DNA from 3 places in the Paenibacillus sp. FSL R10-2778 genome. Region 1 is predicted to be linked to each of the others. Evidence: predicted binding sites of a transcription regulator. Region 1 holds the regulator's gene; each other region holds the start of a gene.

Region 1 (3,289 bases):
GAAGAGGCTTCAGAATGGAGCGGAGTCATCGATCGGATCTACCCGGATCTGCTTACCGTCAAAGAAACCTGGGATGCACTCAGCGACAAGCTGTTCAGCCTTTTGCCGGAACGCAGTGATGCAGGGGCAGGGGAAGCGGGACAACTGGTTATGCGTTTGATTCCCGCCCGTAAGCCGAAGGATTGGGATGAATTGGTTGCACTAGAGAACACTATGAATCTGACGTTAAGCGACATCATCCGTAAGGGTGATAAAATGCTTAACGAGATGCGCGACCAGGAAAGCCAATCCTCAGCAGACAGTCTTGTTACTGATATTAGCGGTTTATTTAAGGATTTGGCTTCCATCCGTGAGCAAGTAAGATTCTTTATGGGGCTGAATGACGATAATGTAGTATATTGGCTGGAGGCAAATGGGAATTACCGCAGCAAATCACTGCAGATGTATGCTGTCCCTGTGGATGTTAGCAGCCAGCTTAAAGAGTTGTTCTTCGATAAGAAAAAAAGCATCGTGCTTACCTCGGCGACGCTGTCTGTAGATAAATCTTTTCAATTTATGATTGATAATCTCGGACTTAACGAAGCTGCGGAAGAAGGACGTCTAATGACCTCACTTCTTCCTTCTCCCTTTAAGTATCGCGAGCAGGCACTGTTAGTTATACCGCGTGATTTTCCTAGTGTGAAGGGCAGTGTGGGCGATGCTCGATTTGTCGATACACTCGTACAGTCATTATCGGAAGCTGCTAAAACAACACGTGGGCGGATGCTGGTTCTGTTTACTTCTTATAAAATGCTGCGTCAGGTATATGATCCGCTTAAAGAGGCTTTAGCCTCACAAGAGATTACGGTGCTTGGTCAAGGCGTGGAAGGTGGCAGCCGGAGCAAGCTGATCCGCCGCTTTCAGGACAGTGCAGCATCCGTATTGCTGGGGACGAGCAGCTTCTGGGAAGGTGTAGATATTCCAGGTGAAGCACTGACTTGCCTGGCCATCGTGAGACTTCCGTTTCAACCGCCGAATCACCCGTTGGCGGAAGCGAAGTCGGAGTTATTACAGGCCCAGAAGAAGAATCCGTTCATGAAATTATCTGTTCCTCAAGCGGTTATTCGTTTTAAGCAGGGATTCGGAAGACTGGTTCGCACGGCGCAGGATCGCGGAATAGTTATTGTTTATGATACAAGGGTTATTGAATCTCATTACGGGAAGTATTTCCTTTATTCATTGCCTGGTCCCAAAATGGAGCATATGCTTACTGATCAAATGGTCCCTCGCATAGCGGAATGGCTAGAGGATGGCGGCGCTTCTTAAAACGCTCGTCTTCAGTTTAGCTCCTCCTTATCCTTAAGGGCGGTGTGTTACAGTACCGTCCTTAATAAGGAGAGGTAGACGTTTGAATATGGATTTTCACAAGAACATTACTATTTTTAGGAGGAAAAATATGAAATCGGATAAAATATCAGAAGCCGTTGTTCGCAGACTGCCTGTGTACTTGCGTTTTTTGAATGATCTCCAGAATCGCGAAATATTAACAGTTTCCTCTCAGGAACTTGGACAAAAGCTTGATCTTAATCCCGCACAGATTCGTAAGGATTTAGCATATTTTGGTGACTTCGGCAGAAAAGGTATCGGCTATGATGTAACGTATCTTATTGAGAAAATCCGTCATATCCTGAAGCTGGATCAACAGCTTAATGTAGCTTTAGTTGGAGCAGGTAATCTCGGACATGCCTTGTCTAATTACAATGCATATCTTAAAGATACTATGAAAATCACGGCTATATTTGATTCGTACGCTCCTAAGGTTGGACGTAAGATCAACTCCCTTACTGTGCAACCGATGGATGAACTAGGCAGCACGATTCGTGAGCAAGGTATTCGCATTGCCATTATTACCGTACCTGATTCAGAAGCTCAAAATGTAGCAGATATTCTCATTTCTTCTGGGATTGAAGCGATTTTGAACTTTGCCCCTGTGATTCTGAAGACACCACCGAATATCCGGGTGCATGCAGCTGATTTTACAACTGATCTGCAAAGTCTTGCTTATTACTTGCGGGATGGAAAGGAAGAAAGCGAACATGAACAACAATAAAACGATAATTAAGGGCGGGTATTTTCTGACTCCGGGAACGGATGAGCCGGTTCTGAGTGGATATATGACTATTGAAGATGATTTAATCACTTACATAGGAAAAGAAGAGCCTCAGATGGAAGCTGGAGTGCAAGTGGTTGATGGCAGCCGTCTGCTGTTCATGCCTGGACTTGTAAACACACATGGTCATGCGGCGATGTCTTTGCTGCGTGGATATGGAGATGATTTAGCGCTACAAGTGTGGCTTCAGGAGAAGATGTGGCCAATGGAGGAAAAGTTCACCGGTGATGATGTATACTGGGGAACCTCCTTATCTGTATTGGAAATGCTGAAGGGTGGAACTACGACCTTCCTCGATATGTATGATCATATGGACCGAGTAGCCGAGGTAGCTGAGTTATCAGGTATCCGTTCCGTATTGATGCGTGGTGTGATCGGGTTATGTCCAGAGGATGTACAGAATCACAAGCTTGCGGAAGCGATTTCTTTTGCCCGTAACTGGCATGGAAAGGCTGAAGGCAGAATTACTACTATGATCTCGCCGCACGCCCCTTATACTTGCCCTCCGGACTTCCTGGTTAAGTTCGTGCAGGCAGCGCATGATCTGGATTTACCGATGCATACGCATATGTCCGAAACGAAACGTGAAGTGGAACAAAATGTGGCGGATTACGGGTTGCGTCCTGTAGCTCACTTAGAGAAGCTTGGCATGTTCACACGTCCCTCGATAGTTGCACATGGTGTTCATTTAAATGATGAAGAGATTGAGATCTTGGCTCGCCATAATGTGGGTGTATCTCATAATCCGGGCAGTAATTTGAAGTTGGCTAGCGGAGTGGCTCGGGTTACTGATCTTCTAAAAGCTGGTGTGAAGGTGTCTCTTGGCACGGATGGCGCGGCAAGCAACAATAACTTGGATATGTTTGAAGAGATGCGGCTTGCAGCTCTCATTCATAAGGGTGTCAGCGGTGATCCAACGGCTGTTCCAGCTCCAGAGGCTCTGCGTATGGCTACAGAATATGGCGCGCAGTCCATCTTTTTAAATAATGTAGGCAGACTTGCTGTAGGGATGAAAGCAGATTTCATTGCTATTGATATCGATCAGCCGCATTTGCTGCCACACACAGATCTGTTGTCTCATGCGGTTTACTCTGCTAGCGCTAAGGATGTTGAGCATGTGTGGGTGAATGGTAAACAGGT
Region 2 (3,289 bases), 2.4 Mb from region 1:
AGAAGAGATGATCCTTTAAAATTTGAATTTCTTTTGGGGATAGGCTAGAAAATGAAGTGCCTAGGAATATTCGCATATAATTTCTCATGATTTCCGCCTTAATGTTCGTCTTTTGGTGTGCATTCGTTATTATAATCCGTGAAAAAGGATAAGTCCAGACCAAAAGTCGAATAAAGGCGTAATTGACAGATAGGAGGAGCTGAGGAATTGAAAGCGAATATGACGCATAGACGTCACGTTCGCTAGGCTAGAATACAGAAAAAGATAGAGGGAAGTAAAAAATGCTGATCGGCTTCGATTTCTTTACGGTTATAGGAAATGAATGCGGTTACTATCTTGTGATATAATAGATGAAATCGATCAATAGTTTGAGAAAATTGGATTAGGAGTGTTGCCTGGATGAGAAGATACAACATTTGGCGCCCGTTGATGTTAATTATTGTTGCTGTACTTACAAAAAGCTTGGTCACTAACCTATGCATTTTGTTTGGTATGCAGGCTGAATCAGCAAGTAGTATGGGGACGCTGGGCATGGTCATTGCCGGTTTAGTGATGTACAATCGCATGACAAATCGCCGACGTAAATAAGCTGGCCGGATAGATTATAAACGTCTGGTTATTATGTTATAGTAAAGATTGAAATAAAACTTGTATCGACCTGAAAAGGAGTACTTCATGACACAGTTTGTCTACAAACAAATTATTGATGACTTAAAAATGAAAATTTTTGCTGGGCAGTTTCCCGATATGAAATTACCGGATGAACGAACGCTTAGTGAAACTTATCAAGTGAGTCGTAGTTCTATTAAAAGTGCTCTGACTAAAATGGCAAATGCCGGCATTATTTTTAAAAAGCGTGGCTCAGGGACATTTATAAATCCTTTATACATAAAAAATGAATCTATTTTTAACTACGAAGGCTCTAATTTAGGTGTCACCGACAATTTTCAAATGAATGGGAAGAAGCCAAAGATTAAAGTTTTGAAATTTGAGGTCATTCCACCAACGGAAGAACTACAGCGGGATCTGTTTTTAGGCCCTCATGATTTTGTTTACAAAATCATTCGCTTACGTCTTTTTGATGATGAACCCTTTATGATTGAAACGGGTTATATCCCAATCAAAATCGTGCAGAATTTAAATCAGACCATTATTGAAGGATCTATCTTTAATTATTTGGAGGATTCACGAAATCTGGCGGTAACCAAATCCTTTTTATCGATATCCGCAGAACCCTCTGAGGCTACGGATCAAGAGCTGCTGCATTTGCAGGCAAATGAGCCAGTAAGCATTATGGAAGGGATTTTCTTTTTAGATAATGGCACGCCATTTGAATTCTCCCATATGCGCTTCCACTATAAATACTTAAAATTTAATACCTTTGTGTCCGTTCATTAAAAGTAAGACTGGGGAATTTTTCTCGGTCTTATTTTTTTTATTTTGCGCAAAATAGAAGAAGGACAAGTAGCAAATACCCCCGCAAACTTCAGTCCATATTTTTACATATATATTAATATTGACGTATTTTTACAGACAATTGACACTGTTTTTCATACTATGTTCATATTTTCACAAAATTGGACCGTATCATTTGTTGAAAAGGTTGAATTAATTTTTCGCGGCGGTATGATGTACTTGTGGAAGAAATTACGGCAATGTAGACACAGAAAAAATTTTGGGGAGTGGAAGAAATGGTATTATCCATGGATGTTGATTACTCATCAAAAACTTATTTAGAGAAGCTTGATGCATACTGGCGCGCAACTAACTACATCTCTGTAGGTCAACTGTATTTGAAAGATAATCCGTTGTTAAGAGAACCGCTGAAAGAAGCAGACGTAAAGATTAAGCCCATTGGACACTGGGGAACTATTCCAGGCCAGAACTTTATTTATGCCCATTTGAATCGGGTCATTACTAAATATGATTTGAATATGTTCTACATCGAGGGCCCTGGTCATGGCGGTCAGGTTATGGTTTCGAACTCCTATCTCGATGGTAGCTATACTGAAATTTATCCGGAAATCACACAAGATATCCCAGGCCTGAAGAAATTGTTCAAACAATTCTCTTTCCCAGGTGGAGTTGCTTCCCATGCTGCCCCTGAAACACCTGGATCGATCCACGAAGGTGGCGAATTAGGTTATTCTCTATCCCATGGTGTAGGTGCAATTCTGGATAATCCAGATTTGATCTCCGCTGTTGTTATTGGTGATGGAGAGGCTGAAACTGGCCCATTAGCGGCTTCATGGTTCTCCAACCGGTTCATCAATCCAGTTACTGATGGTGCAGTTCTGCCGATCTTGCACTTAAATGGTTTCAAAATCAGTAACCCAACGATTCTGTCTCGTCAATCCAAAGAAGAAATTACTGCATACTTTAAAGGTATGGGTTGGGAACCGTTCTTCGTTGAAGGCGAAAATCCTGATCTAATGCATCCGGAAATGGCTAAGGTGCTTGATACCATCGTTGAAAGAATTGAAGCGATTCAAAAGAATGCACGTGACAACAATGACCTGACGCGTCCGGTTTGGCCAATGTTGGTCTTCCGTTCTCCTAAGGGCTGGACGGGTCCAAAGCAATGGGATGGTGTTCCGAATGAGAACTCTTTCCGTGCCCATCAGGTGCCGATTCCAGTGGATCAAAAAAATATGAAGCATGCTCCGGCGTTATTGGAGTGGATGAACAGCTATAGACCAGAAGAATTATTTGATGACAATGGTCGTCTGAACGCTGAACTTGCTGAGATTCTGCCAACTGGCGACAGACGTATGGGAATGAACCCAGTTACTAATGCTGGCAACCAAATTAAAGATCTAAACTTACCGAATTTCCGTAAGTTCGCACTTGATAATTCCAAACCAGGTGAAGTAATAGCACAAGATATGGCCGTTCTGGGTAAATACATGAAAGATGTTATCTCTCTGAACGAAGAGAACCGCAATTTCAGAATTTTCGGACCGGATGAAACAATGTCCAATCGTCTGGGACCTGTCTTTGAAGTGACGAAACGTCAATGGTTGGATCAAGTGATTGAGCCGAATGACGAATTCCTAGCTTCTTATGGCCGTGTTATCGATTCCCAATTGTCTGAACATCAGGCAGAAGGTTTGCTTGAAGGTTACGTATTGACAGGTCGCCATGGTTTCTTTGCAAGCTATGAAGCTTTCTTGCGTGTCGTGGATTCGATGATTACTCAGCATTTCAAATGGCTGCGTAAAGCAACAGATCAAAGCTGGCGTGCTGATATTCCATCATTGAATGTGGTAGCAACTTCAACTGTATTCCA
Region 3 (3,289 bases), 180 kb from region 1:
AAGTGCTCATCGTCACGCATCGGATGACTTTAAAAGTCATTATGGCTTATTTTCTCAATAAATCATTGCAGGAAATTGGGGAGTTACCGGATATTCTCTCTACAGCATTATGTAAAGTAACCCTAACTGATAACAATACAACCATTGATCTGTATGGAGATACTTCACATTATCAATGACTATGGGTCAAAAAATAAAAAGGTAACTCCGATTAACGGGGCTACCTTTATAGGGTTCAACATTAAATATCCACACTTTTGATTATAAAACTGCGGACCTTCATCCATTTGCCTGAAATGAATTCATCAATCGTTTTCGTCTTTGGTCTAACGCAAAAGCGGTGTTTTGCCCCTTTATCAAAGCCCACAGCTTCAAAAATTAAGCTATCCCCTATTTGCTCCTTGAAGAACACCTGCTTTAATCCCAACCTATTTAACATTTCAAGCTTTACGCTCTCAATATATGTGCGCGAATACTCCTTAGACATATGTGTTCCTCCTAGTAGTGGTAGTAATATTATAAGTCAATATGAAGAAAATCAACAATAGTTCATATATTCATCCACAAAAAACAACCAGGCAGCGATTCTCCGTTGGAGGTTCACTGCCTGGTGTTTTGGGTCTGCGGTGGTTTGCTTGAGTAGGTTACGAGCTAAGCTTAATCATTCGTAGCTTTCGGATACCCACTCCGTTGTAACGCACTATCTTGTTGAAATTTGTAAGATAACTGCATTTTATACACTTATTCCATATCCACAAGGGCTAATTCTAACTTTAAGTGTATTCTATACAATTAAAAACTTAAGAAATAGCCTGTAGAGTATTAAATCAAGAAAATAGATGTACTAAATACAGCTATTTTCATTGGCCGAGCATTTTGAGCATTTTAGTTGTACAAAATACAGTTAAAACCATCTACTGTACACTTCAATACTCCATTACTTGTTACTTCACAGCTTCCGTCGGCTCTCATATGGTAATTAGATGGGGTGTAGTCCATTATGAGTTTGCCCATTCATACTGATTCCATTTTCCTGAACCTATCCGGATAATTCTATCTATTTAGTCCTTCAACTTCTACATCTACCTAATCGAAATCATCACTAACTTATTTAACTTCAGTTGCCCCAGTTACTTTACCTTCAATCCCTGCAGTTGCTTTCACATCTTCGTTTGCGAAGTAAAGATTGCCATCAATAGTCGAGGTTTCATGCAGATTAAATCCGTTCGCTTCTACATAAACATCACCTTTAATGGTTCCGCCTTGAACCCGTAAATTTTCACTTTGTACAGTTAACTTAGGTACAGTGAGTGTGTAATTGGCAGTAACTTTGTGATCAGCATCTTGGGCATAAAGAGCAATCTTACGGTAGATATCGCCGTCTGCGGCCCCTTTATCATGGAATTCGCCTTCAACAACAACATCTTGGGCAATCGTCACATCATTTAGAATGGCAATAATCCAGTTTCCATCTTTACTTACAGCCTTGGTAAACGCATCTGCTTGATTTACGATTGAAGCTGTAGTAACTGCATCCGTTTGCTCTGTAGTTGGAGCCGTAGTAGCCGCCGAATTAGTCGCATTATTATTATTCGCACCACAACCAGACAAGACTGCAACCGAGACGCCTGCTACTAACATCATTTTAAATAACTTCATTTGAAATCCCCCTTGTTTTTGATTATAAATTAATTATATATTAAAATTTTTAATAAACAGGTGAAAATTTTCACAATATTGTGTCGTTATCTGAAGCGGTTTCACAAAGATCACTCCTTTCCATCCGGAATCGTATCCATAAGTAACACCTCATCTCGCTGCCCGTTTTAGGTTCATGGATCTTAATACTTATTTACCCAAATTTTAAGAAAGGTCACAAAGGTGCTTAATTCCATACAAAAAGGACACTCCCAATAACTGCGGAAGTATCCTCATAATCTTTATTACTATAAATCTTTAGATTAGATATTCTCTTGAAAAAGATATGGAACCATCATACTCTACACTTACTTTTTTAATGTTAGGTTTATGCAAAACTCCAGCATAAAAATAATACAGCGGAAGGATGACCATTGGGTTAATAAGCATTTTTTCAGCTTTTGCATAAAGCTTGTTTCGTATAATTTAGCTTAAGACGATTATCAAGCAGATCTTCCCAGAGTTGAATCTCAAGGGCTACATTCTTCCATTTCTAGCTACTTAACAGGGTCATCTGACTGCTCACTCCCCCCCATTGACGCTTTAGAATCAGAATGTTAATCTTTAGAAAATATCACAAGGATAAGGGAGCTATTTACTGGTGAAAAAGACAACCATGAAGGACATCGCACTTCGTGCCAATGTCTCCGTCGCAACAGTGAGCTATGTTCTGAATCGTGTCGGCAACCAAACCATTCCTGAGAAAACGCGCCAGCAGATTCTTCAGCTTGCCGAGGAACTGCATTACATACCGAATCTGGCAGCACGTTCACTTGCGAATCAGAAAACAAGATTGGTCGGTGTGCTTGTTAACACATCAGTCCATACCCCACACTGGAAGCTCCATGCCCAGTTCTCATTTATACATGCCTTGGAACAACGGTTAACAAATGCTGGTTACCATACGCTGCTATATTCACTTGATGTTGACCAGCCTTCTTTGGATATTATCGTAGAAAGAAAACTGGAGGCTGTATTTCTGATCGATGTGCGTGAGGAAGCCTTTTATTCGATCTCTACACATTTTGTAGAAGGAATTCCTTTGATTCTGATCGACAGCATGATTGAAGATAAACTCTTTAAGCAAGTCCTTTTCAACTATCGAGCAGCTCTGCAAAAGGTAAAACCACAGAACCTTTCAAAGGTATGTTTAATTATGGAGAGCTTCAATAATTCTTTCCTCACCCGCTTTATTCAGGACAGTCTTCCATTACCTGAAGAAGCGATATTCACCGTTGTCAATTTGGAGGAATTAAATACATTCTTACAGGAGGGGGGCTATAAAGAGGCTATTGTCATTAATGAGTTTATTGGAAGTTACGTTGGAAAAAACGGGAGGTTCGAACAACTCTCTGTTCTTTGCACCTGCAATTGTCCGGAAATATTAGGCGATGACGTTCATAAATTCATTTTCACAGGGGATAAAGCGGCTACTGCATTTGAACTCATGGACAAATTATTGCATCATTCTGACTACTCCGCACAAGAAAATAATTGTTATTTTGTAGAATAATTTTTTTGGCTATTCACTTAAGCGTTTAAGTTGAAAGGAGCATAACTTATGCCTGGTCCTGTATTAGTGAAACAAGTT

The links. Region 1 encodes Rex, which represses fermentation and respiration genes when NADH is low (regulators of the CRP and FNR family bind a similar motif). Its sites were predicted from a motif close to TTGTGAAATATTTCACAA; they were not measured.
Region 2: a site for Rex is predicted at 1,558-1,575, ahead of NST40_RS01135 (phosphoketolase family protein). Genes of this name have one in related genera too.
Region 3: a site for Rex is predicted at 1,718-1,735, ahead of NST40_RS20580 (polymer-forming cytoskeletal protein). Genes of this name have one in related genera too.

What each region holds. Positions count from the first base shown of each region.
Region 1 covers NZ_CP151956.1:4,722,976-4,726,264, reverse strand. Annotated here, with positions in the region: gene dinG (ATP-dependent DNA helicase DinG) at 1-1,305, shown strand, start outside; gene NST40_RS21320 (redox-sensing transcriptional repressor Rex) at 1,436-2,089, shown strand; gene NST40_RS21315 (amidohydrolase) at 2,076-3,289, shown strand, end outside.
Region 2 covers NZ_CP151956.1:231,428-234,716, forward strand. Annotated here, with positions in the region: gene guaD (guanine deaminase) at 1-88, opposite strand, end outside; gene NST40_RS01125 (hypothetical protein) at 400-588, shown strand; gene NST40_RS01130 (GntR family transcriptional regulator) at 676-1,398, shown strand; gene NST40_RS01135 (phosphoketolase family protein) at 1,692-3,289, shown strand, end outside.
Region 3 covers NZ_CP151956.1:4,546,669-4,549,957, forward strand. Annotated here, with positions in the region: gene NST40_RS20570 (histidine phosphatase family protein) at 1-179, shown strand, start outside; gene NST40_RS20575 (hypothetical protein) at 242-487, opposite strand; gene NST40_RS20580 (polymer-forming cytoskeletal protein) at 1,108-1,659, opposite strand; gene NST40_RS20585 (LacI family DNA-binding transcriptional regulator) at 2,300-3,211, shown strand; gene NST40_RS20590 (MFS transporter) at 3,260-3,289, shown strand, end outside.